Regions from separate parts of the Paraburkholderia sp. EG286A genome, predicted to be linked through region 2. Evidence: predicted binding sites of a transcription regulator. Region 2 holds the regulator's gene; each other region holds the start of a gene.
The links. The regulator FliA, encoded in region 2, starts transcription of late flagellar genes. The targets are predictions, from matches to a motif close to CTAAAGTTTNNNNNNNNNNNGCCGNTA.
Positions count from the first base shown of each region.

Region 1: the regulator FliA is predicted to act here: its motif matches at 1,371-1,397, upstream of fliD (flagellar filament capping protein FliD).
Region 3: the regulator FliA is predicted to act here: its motif matches at 1,444-1,470, upstream of AB4Y35_RS16140 (DUF4088 family protein).

Region 1 covers NZ_JBFRCB010000019.1:62,146-65,416, forward strand. The annotation lists gene AB4Y35_RS41425 (YigZ family protein) at 713-1,306, shown strand; gene fliD (flagellar filament capping protein FliD) at 1,464-2,906, shown strand; gene AB4Y35_RS41435 (DUF2964 family protein) at 3,228-3,271, shown strand, end outside.
Region 2 covers NZ_JBFRCB010000002.1:96,666-99,936, reverse strand. The annotation lists gene flhF (flagellar biosynthesis protein FlhF) at 1-167, shown strand, start outside; partial or broken gene AB4Y35_RS07165 (MinD/ParA family protein) at 160-942, shown strand; gene AB4Y35_RS07160 (RNA polymerase sigma factor FliA) at 1,299-2,030, shown strand; gene AB4Y35_RS07155 (DUF1778 domain-containing protein) at 2,313-2,645, shown strand; gene AB4Y35_RS07150 (GNAT family N-acetyltransferase) at 2,608-3,093, shown strand; gene AB4Y35_RS07145 (flagella synthesis protein FlgN) at 3,202-3,271, opposite strand, start outside.
Region 3 covers NZ_JBFRCB010000003.1:740,754-744,024, reverse strand. The annotation lists gene AB4Y35_RS16145 (ATP-dependent helicase) at 1-550, shown strand, start outside; gene AB4Y35_RS16140 (DUF4088 family protein) at 596-1,357, opposite strand; gene AB4Y35_RS16135 (AzlD domain-containing protein) at 1,492-1,815, opposite strand; gene AB4Y35_RS16130 (AzlC family ABC transporter permease) at 1,812-2,531, opposite strand; gene AB4Y35_RS16125 (AraC family transcriptional regulator) at 2,679-3,271, opposite strand, start outside.

The DNA of each region.
Region 1 (3,271 bases), on a different contig from region 2:
CCTCGGCGCATTTCGGCGCCTTACTTCGCCATGCGCGGGCGAGTGCATGGATATCGTTCGATATGCGAATCAATTCGACCGCAATGCCCGCCACACGGCGGATCCGGCCTAGTGCGCCGCTCGCCGGGCGCGGCCGGAAAGGCCGACGTCAGTAATTGCAGGTAATGTGGAAGTGTTGCCGGCCGCACGGCCGGCGGGTAACGTTGATGGGCGTTTCGTTCCCCGGAGCGCACGGTGTATTCTCATTGCCCGGCCAGCGATGGCCGGGATTTTTTTTGCGCACGGATGAGAACACTAGCGCCCTTCGGGTGCCATGCGCACCAGGTTTTTTTTCCGATTGCGGCCGCAATTTTGCGGACGTAAGGTGGGATTGCCTCTTGAGAACAGGCGAGCCTTGTGACCCCCGGTCGTGACACCGTCCGACCGGGGATTTTTTTGGCTTCCGAGCTTTGGAGAATCGCGTCTGCCGGAACGGTACAGCGGCGCCGCGAGAGAAAGAACTATGACGGATCACCGAATGAGGAGTTCGGCTTCGCTCCAGCCAGAGCTAGATCCGTCATGCCGTGCATTATCCGGGCGGAAGGCCGGGGCGTCACTAGCGTCTCGCGCAAAGAACCATTACATAAACTGGCAAGATTTGGGGACGGACGTGGAAAGCCGGCCTGTGCGCATCGGTTAACATGGGGGTTTCGTCTGCAGTGCCCGTCCGCTTGTGCCAACTTTCACCCTCGCCCATCCCGTCAGCGCGGAACTCGAGATCCGCAAGAGCCGCTTCATCGCGCACGCCCTTCCCGTTGCCGACCGCGAAGCGGCCATGGCTGAAATCCGCCGTCTGCGCGACGAACATCCCACCGCCACGCACGTTTGCTGGGCGCTGCTCGCGGGCGGCCAGTCCGGCATGTCCGACGACGGCGAACCCTCCGGCACCGCCGGGCGCCCGATCCTCGAAGTGCTGCGCCATCACGACCTGGAAGGCGTGCTTGCCGCCGTGGTGCGCTACTACGGCGGCGTGAAACTCGGCGCGGGCGGCCTCGTGCGCGCCTATACCGACGCCATTGCCAGCGCCCTGCAGGGAGCCGAGCGCGTCGAGCGCATCGCGCAGGCGCGCCTCACCGTCGAACTCGGCTACCCCGACGAAACCCGCGTGCGCCACTGGATCGACCAGCAGCAGTTCACGCTCGTGGAGAGCCAGTACGCCATGACGGTCCGCCTCACGATCCAGTTGCCCGCTACCGCCGTGGACGCCGCGCGCCACACGCTGACCGATCTCACGCAAGGCCGTTCGGGCTTCCCCGAGCACGTTTGAAGCGGGCGGCTGGTTGCCGCCGCAGTACCGATCGCGTACTTTTCAAATTCTTTTCATTCCTTTCATCAAGTTTCATGAACGCTTGCCGTAATGAAAGCATGGCCGCGCATTCGCGCGCTCCGTCGACTCGACGCACCAGAACGAACGGACTTCTTTCATGGCAAGCACGATCACGAACACCACGACCGCCAGCGCGAACAGCGCGCTGAGCGACGCCGCCCAGTCGATCATCAGCGGCGCGACCAACTCCACGCTCGACGTCAACCAGCTCGTCAAGGCGCTCGTCAACGCAAAGATCGCGGGGCCGAGCGCCATCCTCAGCGCGAAGCAGACCGCCAGCAACACGACGCTCTCGGCGCTCGGCACGCTGAAGTCGGCGCTCGCTGCGCTCCAGACGGCACTCGAGCCGTTCAAGGATGGCGCCGCGCTGCAACGCTTCACCGTCACGACGAGCGAGAAGGACAAGGGCTTGAGCGCGGTGGCCGGCAAGAACGCGGTGGCGAGCAGCTTCACGGTCGAAGTCGATCGCCTCGCGACAGCGCATAAGCTCGCCTCGGACAGCTTCGACACGGGCGAGACGCTCGGGGAAGGCAGCCTCGACATCTCGATGGGCGGCAAGTCCATGCATCTGACGATCGCTGCGGGCAGCAACAAGCTCACCGACGTCGTCGCGGCGATCAACCGGGCGAAGGACAACCCAGGCGTCACGGCGTCGATCGTCAACGGCGCCGACGGCCAGCACCTCGTGCTGACCGCGAACAAGACCGGCGCGGCCAACGCGATCGACGTGCAGGCGGGCGCGGGCGTCGACACGCGCCTCGCTTCCTCGCAGATGCGCGAAGTCGAGGCAGCCAGTGACGCCGAGCTTCGCATCGACGGCACGCGCGTCACGAGCGCGAGCAACACGCTCGAGGGCGTGGTGAGCGACATCACGATCAAGCTCGCAAACGCCTCGGTGGGCACGAAGCAAACGCTCACCATCGCCCCCGACACCGAAGCGACGGGCACCTCCATCCGCGACTTCGTGAAGGCGTACAACAGCTACGTGGATGCCCTGAACGGCCTGACCTCCTATACGGCCGCAACCGGTTCGACGAGCGCACAAGCGGGCGCGCTGCTCGGCGACTCGATCGCGCGCACACTCGCGGCGAGTCTGCCGGCGCTCGTTTCGGCGGGCGTGAAGGGCAGCGACGGCGTGACCCATGCACTGGGCGAGATCGGCATCAAGCTCGACAAGAGCGGCAAGCTCGAGATCGACGACGAGACGTTCAAGAAGGCGCTGCAACCGGGCAACAGTGCGATTGCGGCGCTGTTCGGCAGCGGCGGCATGACCACGAAGCTCAACAGCGCCATTACGCCCTACGTGCAGTCGAGCGGCATCATCGAGCGGCGCAGCACGGCCATCAACAAGGAACTCGACGACATCAAAAAGCAGTCGTCGATGCTCGATGTGCGCGCAACCCAGCTCACTGCGCAATTCAACCGCCAGTTCACCGCGCTCAATAACCTCATGTCGATCATGAACAACAACCAGCAATATCTGACACAGCTCTTTGGCGGCGCAAACAGCGCGGGCGCCCTCGCGACGAATCACAAATAAAGGCGTGAATGCGCGGTGATCGACGCTAGCAAACGTCGACGGCAGACGAAAAAAAAGGCCGCCGAGTGAATCGGCGGCCAACAGGGGACGTGAAGAACAACCGCGAATCGAACTATCGAATCGACCCGACCGCTCCATCATGGCGAGCCAAAATTAAGACAAACTTAAACGCGCGCAAAAAACGCTCGGGAATTCCGGCGCACCAGGGCGCAGGCAATTGAAAGAACGCGTAATAATGGGCTGGCTATACTTGATCTGGTCCGGGCCGCGCATTCATTCGCGCCCGCATGACCGTCTTCTACCCAACCCGGAAGAGCCGCCATGTTTGATCGACTGCATCGGTTTATGGAAGGCGCAGGTCCCGA
Region 2 (3,271 bases):
TCCCCGAGAACCTTTATGTGGCGACGCGGCGCTTCCTGATCCGCAGTGCCTTCTGCATTCCGCGAGAGAGTTCGCCGTTCGTGCCGCACGAAGACGATATCCCGGCGCTGCTGTCGGCACTCTCGACGCGTTCGAATTCGCAGGCTCCCGAGGTCAGGTTTGGATAAGTTCGTAATCGATCAGGCAGAAGGGCTGCGGCGGCTGCTCGCGCGCGAAGGCTCGCGCGTGGTCGCGGTGACGGGCGGTGCAGGTTCGCCCGGGCGCACGACCACGGTGGTCAATCTCGCGGCGGCGCTCACCGCGCAGGGCAAGGACGTGCTCGTGATCGACGAGTGTCTGGGACCCCGCTCGGTCTGTGCGCTGGTGGGCGGTGTGCGGGGCGCAGGCAACTTCGCCGCCGTCATGCGCGGCGAGCGTACGCTCGACGAAGCCGTGGGCCGTCATGCGCTCGGCTTCGGCGTGCTGGCCGCCTCGCGCGACAACCGTGCGCAGTACACGGCCGCCCAGCTGCAGAAGGTCATTTCGGGTCCCGCGGACATCGTCCTGATCGACGCGCAGCTCGACGCCGACGGCGCGCTTTCGCCGCTCGCCATGCACGCGCACGACGTGCTGATCGTGATGCGCATCGGTGCGCAGTCGATCACGGACGCCTACGCGTGCATGAAACGGCTGCACTTCGCGCATGCGATCGCGCAGTTTCGCGTGCTCGCGAATCATGTGGCGAACGCCAGCGACGCGCAGGCCGCGATCGAGAACCTCGCGGGGGTGGCGAGCCGCTACCTGAGCGTGTCGCTCGACAGCGCCGGCAGCGTCGCCGCCGATCAGCACATGGCGCAGGCGCTCAGGCTCGCGCGCTGCATCGTCGATGCGTTTCCGTCGACGGCCGCCGCGCGCGATTTCCGCCACGTGGCCGCCGAACTGCCGCACTGGCCGATGCGACCCGCGGTCTCGGCGTGCTCGCCGGCCACGGCGCGCGCCAACGCGTTGTTCGGCGCGGCGCACGAAGAACATGAAGCGGCGGGCGACGCACCCGCCGACGATCTGGACGGCGCGCCGCAAGCCGGCGTCCAGCCACACGCTACCCATGCAACAAACGCCGCACACAGCACGCTCGCCGCGAACGCAGATTCGTTCGTTGCGGCCGTGACGGGTGTGCATCCCGCACCCAACGCAACATCCGCGTCCGCGTCGTCCCATGTGGGCTGGCGGACCGATACGCCCGCGCAGCGGACGTCGCCGCAGCACGTCTGACGTGCGCACGACGACGCCAATCAGGGAGATGAGAAGTGGAGAGCACGATGTATAACGCTCAAGGAAAGATTTCGCAGGCCGACGTGCTCGCGAAGTACGCGCCGCTCGTGAGGCGGCTCGGCTTGCAGCTCGTCGCCAAGATGCCGGCGAGCGTGGACCTCGACGACCTGATCCAGGCCGGCATGATCGGCCTGCTCGACGCGGCCAACCGCTACAAGGAAGATCAGGGCGCGCAGTTCGAGACCTATGCGAGCCAGCGCATTCGCGGCGCGATGCTCGACGAGCTGCGCAGCAACGACTGGCTGCCGCGCAGCCTGCGCCGCACCTCGCGTGAAGTGGAAAGCGCGGTGCACAAGGTGGAGCAGCGGCTCGGGCGCTCGGCCAGCGAAACGGAGATCGCCGAGCATCTGAGCATGCCGCTCGACGAGTATCAGAGCATGCTGCAGGAACTGCACGGCAGCCAGCTCATCTACTACGAAGACTTCGACCGTTCCGCCGAGGACGAACCGTTCCTCGACCGCTACTGCGTCGATCATTCGGACCCGCTCTCGGCGCTGCTCGACGACAGCCTGCGCGGCGCGCTCGTCGAGGCGATCGACCGGCTGCCCGAACGCGAGAAGCTGCTCATGTCGCTCTATTACGAGCGCGGCATGAACCTGCGCGAAATCGGCGCGGTGATGGAGGTGAGCGAGTCGCGCGTGTGCCAGCTGCACAGCCAGGCGGTGGCGCGCCTGCGCACGCGGCTGCGCGAGATGTCGTGGGCCGGCCAGGAGAATTGAGGCGGTAGACGCTCCGCGCGGCTGCCAGCGCGGACCGGGTGGGTGAAAGAGCCGGAGTGCGAGAGCGCTCCGGCTTTTTTGTTGATGCGCGGATCGAACTGCGTGGTGCCAATTTGACACCATGCGTGATATAGTGACTCCATTCCGTAGATGGAGGTCGACACGGCCGAACCGGATTCGAGTTGTCGCCGGAAAGCCGCGCCCCACGTCTCGCTTTAGAACCTCGGACTGCCGTCCGCCGAACGATGTAGGCGTGTGCCGGGCCCGAAAAAAGGATGAACAATGGCTATCAACAACGGTATGGAAAACTCCAGCCGCGGGCGTATCACTGCCCGGTTGAGCGCGGAGAAGCAGGAAATCCTGCAGCTGGCTGCAGATCTTTCGGGCAGTACCCTCAACCAGTTTATTGTGCAAGCCGCGCTCAGGGCTGCTGAGCAGGTTATCGAGCAGGAAGAGGTCATTCGTTCCATCCGCCTGACGATGGACGAATCGAAGCGCTTCTTCGCGCTGCTGGATGAGCCGCCGAAGCCCAATGAGGCGCTGCAGCGTGCGATGGCTCGCTTCAGGAAGAACAAGGGTGAAAACGCAGATTCGTCAGCTCAGGGAGAGCGATGACCGCAACAGCTTCGATTGCGGCGTCGATTCGATGAACGAATGGATTCGCCACGTAGCGAGCCAGCACCAAAAAAAGAATCTGTCCCGTACTTACGTTGCCGCGGCATCGTCTGCACCGTGCACGATAACCGGCTACTACGCGCTAGCGGCGACAGCAGTTGAAACGGAAGGCATGCCGGGAGCGAGACTGCCGAGGAGCGTGTCCGCGGTCCTGCTCGCCCGATTGGCGGTGGACACACGGCACCGGGGCCACGGCCTTGGCGAATATCTCCTGATGCACGCACTGGATGTCGTGCTGACAACGGCGGAAGCGGTAGGTGTGCAATGTGTTCTCGTCGATGCGCTCGACGCAAACGCAGCGGGGTTCTATCGGAAATACGGATTCGAGTCGTTCACCGATGCGCCGCGCAGACTCTTCCTGCCCGTCGCGACGATCAGGCAGGCGTGAAGGCCTCCCCCATATATCCGCCATTCAGGCTAGTCATCGCCCCAAACAAAAAAGCCGAAGCATCACTGCTTCGGCTTTTGTCTTTGGGCGAACGACGTGCGTGCGCGCTTACAGCCCGAACGCCGGCAGCCGCCCATCGGGACCGTACAGCATCGAGCCGTTGCCCGTTTCGCCGCGC
Region 3 (3,271 bases), on a different contig from region 2:
AGACGCCCAGGTGCGTCTCGCCGACTTGCTGCAGATGGAGAGCATCGCGAGCACCTACGCCTCGCGCGAGCGTTTTCTCACCGAACTCACGCTCGATCCGCCCGACGCCACGAGCGCCGAATCCGCCGATCCGCTGCTCGACGAAGACTATCTGATCCTCTCGACGATCCATTCGGCGAAGGGGCAGGAGTGGCGCAACGTGTTCGTGCTCAACGGCGTGGACGGCTGCATTCCGTCCGATCTCGGCGCGGGCAGCGACGAGGAGCTGGAGGAGGAGCGCCGGCTGCTCTACGTGGCGATGACGCGCGCGAAGGAGGATCTGCACATCGTCGTGCCGCAGCGCTTTTACGTGCACAACCAGGTGGCGTCGGGCGACCGGCACGTGTGGGCCTCGCGCACGCGCTTCATCGCCACGCCCATGCTGCCGCTGTTCGAATCGCGCGCCTGGCCGCCCGCGCCGGTGGCGGGCGCGCCGAGCGCGGCGGGACTCGCCGCCGCCGCGCAGGCGAAGGTCGAGATCGCCGCGAAGCTCAGGAAGATGTGGGATTGAGGGGGAGAGCGGGGCGCGCGCCGTTTTCAGGCGGCGCGCCAGCGCTCAGCGCCGTTGCTCGCGCGCCGTGCTGCGCTGCGGCGGCATGAAGAAGTTGCGCATCCACTCGGCGAGGCGCGTGAAGACGTCGTCGGGCTCCTCCACGAAAATCTCGGGCTTGAGCAGGCGCAGATACTCCATGATCTGTTGCGCTTCCTGCTTCTGGAACACGCCATGCGTGACGCCGAGCCTCAGCAGTCCGCGCAGTTCGCCCAGACGCTCGCGTGCCGCGCTGCCGCTCGCCTGTTCACAGCCGATCTTCGCCTCGTACACGCGCTGGCGCAGCGACTCGGTGAGGCGCCACGCGGGCGTCTGCATCGACTCTTCGAGCGCCTGGATGTCCTGCACGCCCGATTTGATCTGCGCCGCCAGCGGATCGACCAGCGTGTCGTCGCCCTGGGCTTCGCTTACGATGGCCGCCGCCCAGTCGCGGCACTGCTTCGAGAGTTCGTCGGGCGTCCACTCGGGCCGCGACGCGAAGCCGAAACCGAATTCGCCCGCCTGACGCATCAGGATCGAGACGACCTCGGGGAATTCCTTGTCGAGCGTGCGCTTGGCCCACGCGTACTGGCCGCCCTGCAGGAGCCGCTGCACAGCGTGCTCCGTGAGCGGCGTCATGTTGTCGAGCAGCTTCGCGCGCAGGTAATCCTCGAATTCCGGCGTGGCGAACTGCGGGTCGAGTTTGAGCGAGACGCGCAGGAACGCGTCGAAATCCTTGCGCAGCGACGCAAGCGTTTCGTCCTTCAGGTTAAGGGTGATATGCCCCATTGTGGTTGCCCCGGTGTAATCCTTGTCGCTTCTCGCGTGCTCTCGCCGTTCGAGCAGTGGCCTGCCAGAGCAGGCCCTGACGGGTTTAACGGCGCTCCGGGGTGAAACTTGAGCGTAAGGGGCGACGCTCGCCTCTAGCGCAGGACGACGCCTTGCCAGAGGAAGAACACGCCGAGCCCGACCGCGATGGTGAGGAGCGGGCGCTTCGTGAGCGCGCTGACGACGATCGCCGCGAGCGCGCCGACGAGCTGCGGGTTGCGCCAGGTCAGCTCGGCGCCTTGTCCGTGGGGCGACACCGCCATCGGCACGATGATCGCCGTGAGCACGGTGACAGGCACGAAGCCGAGCGCGGTACGCACGAGCGGCGGGAACACCAGCCGGTCGCCGAGCACGAACACCGCGGTGCGAATGACCAGGGTGATGAGGGCCATGCCGAGAATCAGGACGACGTAGTTCATTGCCCGGCTCCTGCGGTGCGTTGGACGTTGGGTGACTTGCGGGAGGACTCGCTGCCGGCGCGGGCGCCGCGCGGGGAACCCGGGCGCGAAAGCACGACACCCACGACCACACCCGCGAGCACGGCGCCGAGCAGCCCGAGCTTGTACGGCCAGCCCTGCCAGAAAAAGGCGAGCGCGCCCGCGGTCGCGGCGGCGGCGAGGTAGCGCACGGCCACCAGCTGCGGCACGACGATGGCGATGAAGGTCGCGACCATCGCGAAGTCGAGGCCGAGCGACTGCAGACCCGGGAATGCCGCGCCGAACAGCAGGCCGGCGGCGGTCCAGAGTTGCCAGTTCAGGTACATCGAGAGCCCCGAACCGAGGAAATGCCACGGCGAGACGTCGTCGCCGGGCGGATGGCGGCGGAAATGCGCCCACGCGACAGCGAAGACCTCGTCGGTGAGCAGGCCGCCGAGTACGAGGCGCCAGCGCAGCGGCAGGTGCGAGACATAGGGCGCGAGCGTCGCGCTGTAGAGCACGTGCCGCAGGTTCACGATGAACGTGGTGGCGAGAATCACGGCGAAGCTCGCGTGCGAGGCGATCAGCCCAAGCGCGATGAACTGCGCCGAGCCGGCGAACACGGCGAGCGACATGAACTGGCCGTGCCAGAGCGAAAGCGGGCCCGAGGTGACGAGCGTGCCGAAAATCACGCCGAACGGCGCGGCGCCGATCATCATGGGGATCGTGTCGCGCGCGCCGGCGACGAATTCGGCAAGGCGGTTGGGATGCGTGGTCAAGCTGTCCTCCTGATACATGGGGACAGCATAGCGGGCGGCCTTACGCGTGGCTTGTACGTTCTTGCGGCGGAACGCGGGCTGGCGCGTTCAGGACGACTGCCAGCGCCCCGGCGGCACGCCGAACATGCGCCGAAAGTGCCGCGTGAAATGGCTCTGGTCGGTGAAACCGCTTGCCGCGGCGACGTCGGCGACCGTGGCGCCTTCGCGCAGCGGGGCGAGGGCGCGTTGCAGGCGCAGCTGGGTGCGCCAGGCGTGCGGCGGCAGTCCGGTGGCCTGTGTGAAGAGCCGGGTGGCGTGAAATGGCGAGAGGCCGACCGCCTGGGCGAGATCGGCCACGCGCAGCGGCGTGGCGAGATCGGCGGCGAGCAGCGCCTTCATCGTTTCCACGCGCGGATCGTTCGGACCGTGCCTGAGCGCCGCCTCGCGCGTGCGGCCGTAGCGCGTGAGCAGCGTCGAGAGGGCGTCGAGCAGCGAGCTTTCCACGGCGAGGAGGTCGGCACACTGCGCCGAAGCGGGGGCGCAATGCGGTGCACCGGAAGGCGCGGGAAGCGCCGCCACGCCAGCCGGGCTGGCGCTCGTGCCGGATTCCGGGGCGGCCGTGGCGCGCTGCCAGTCGGCGTCGGCTTCCAGCAGCCGGTGGGCGCGCGAAAGCCGGTGCGCGAGATCGAGATCGCGGATCA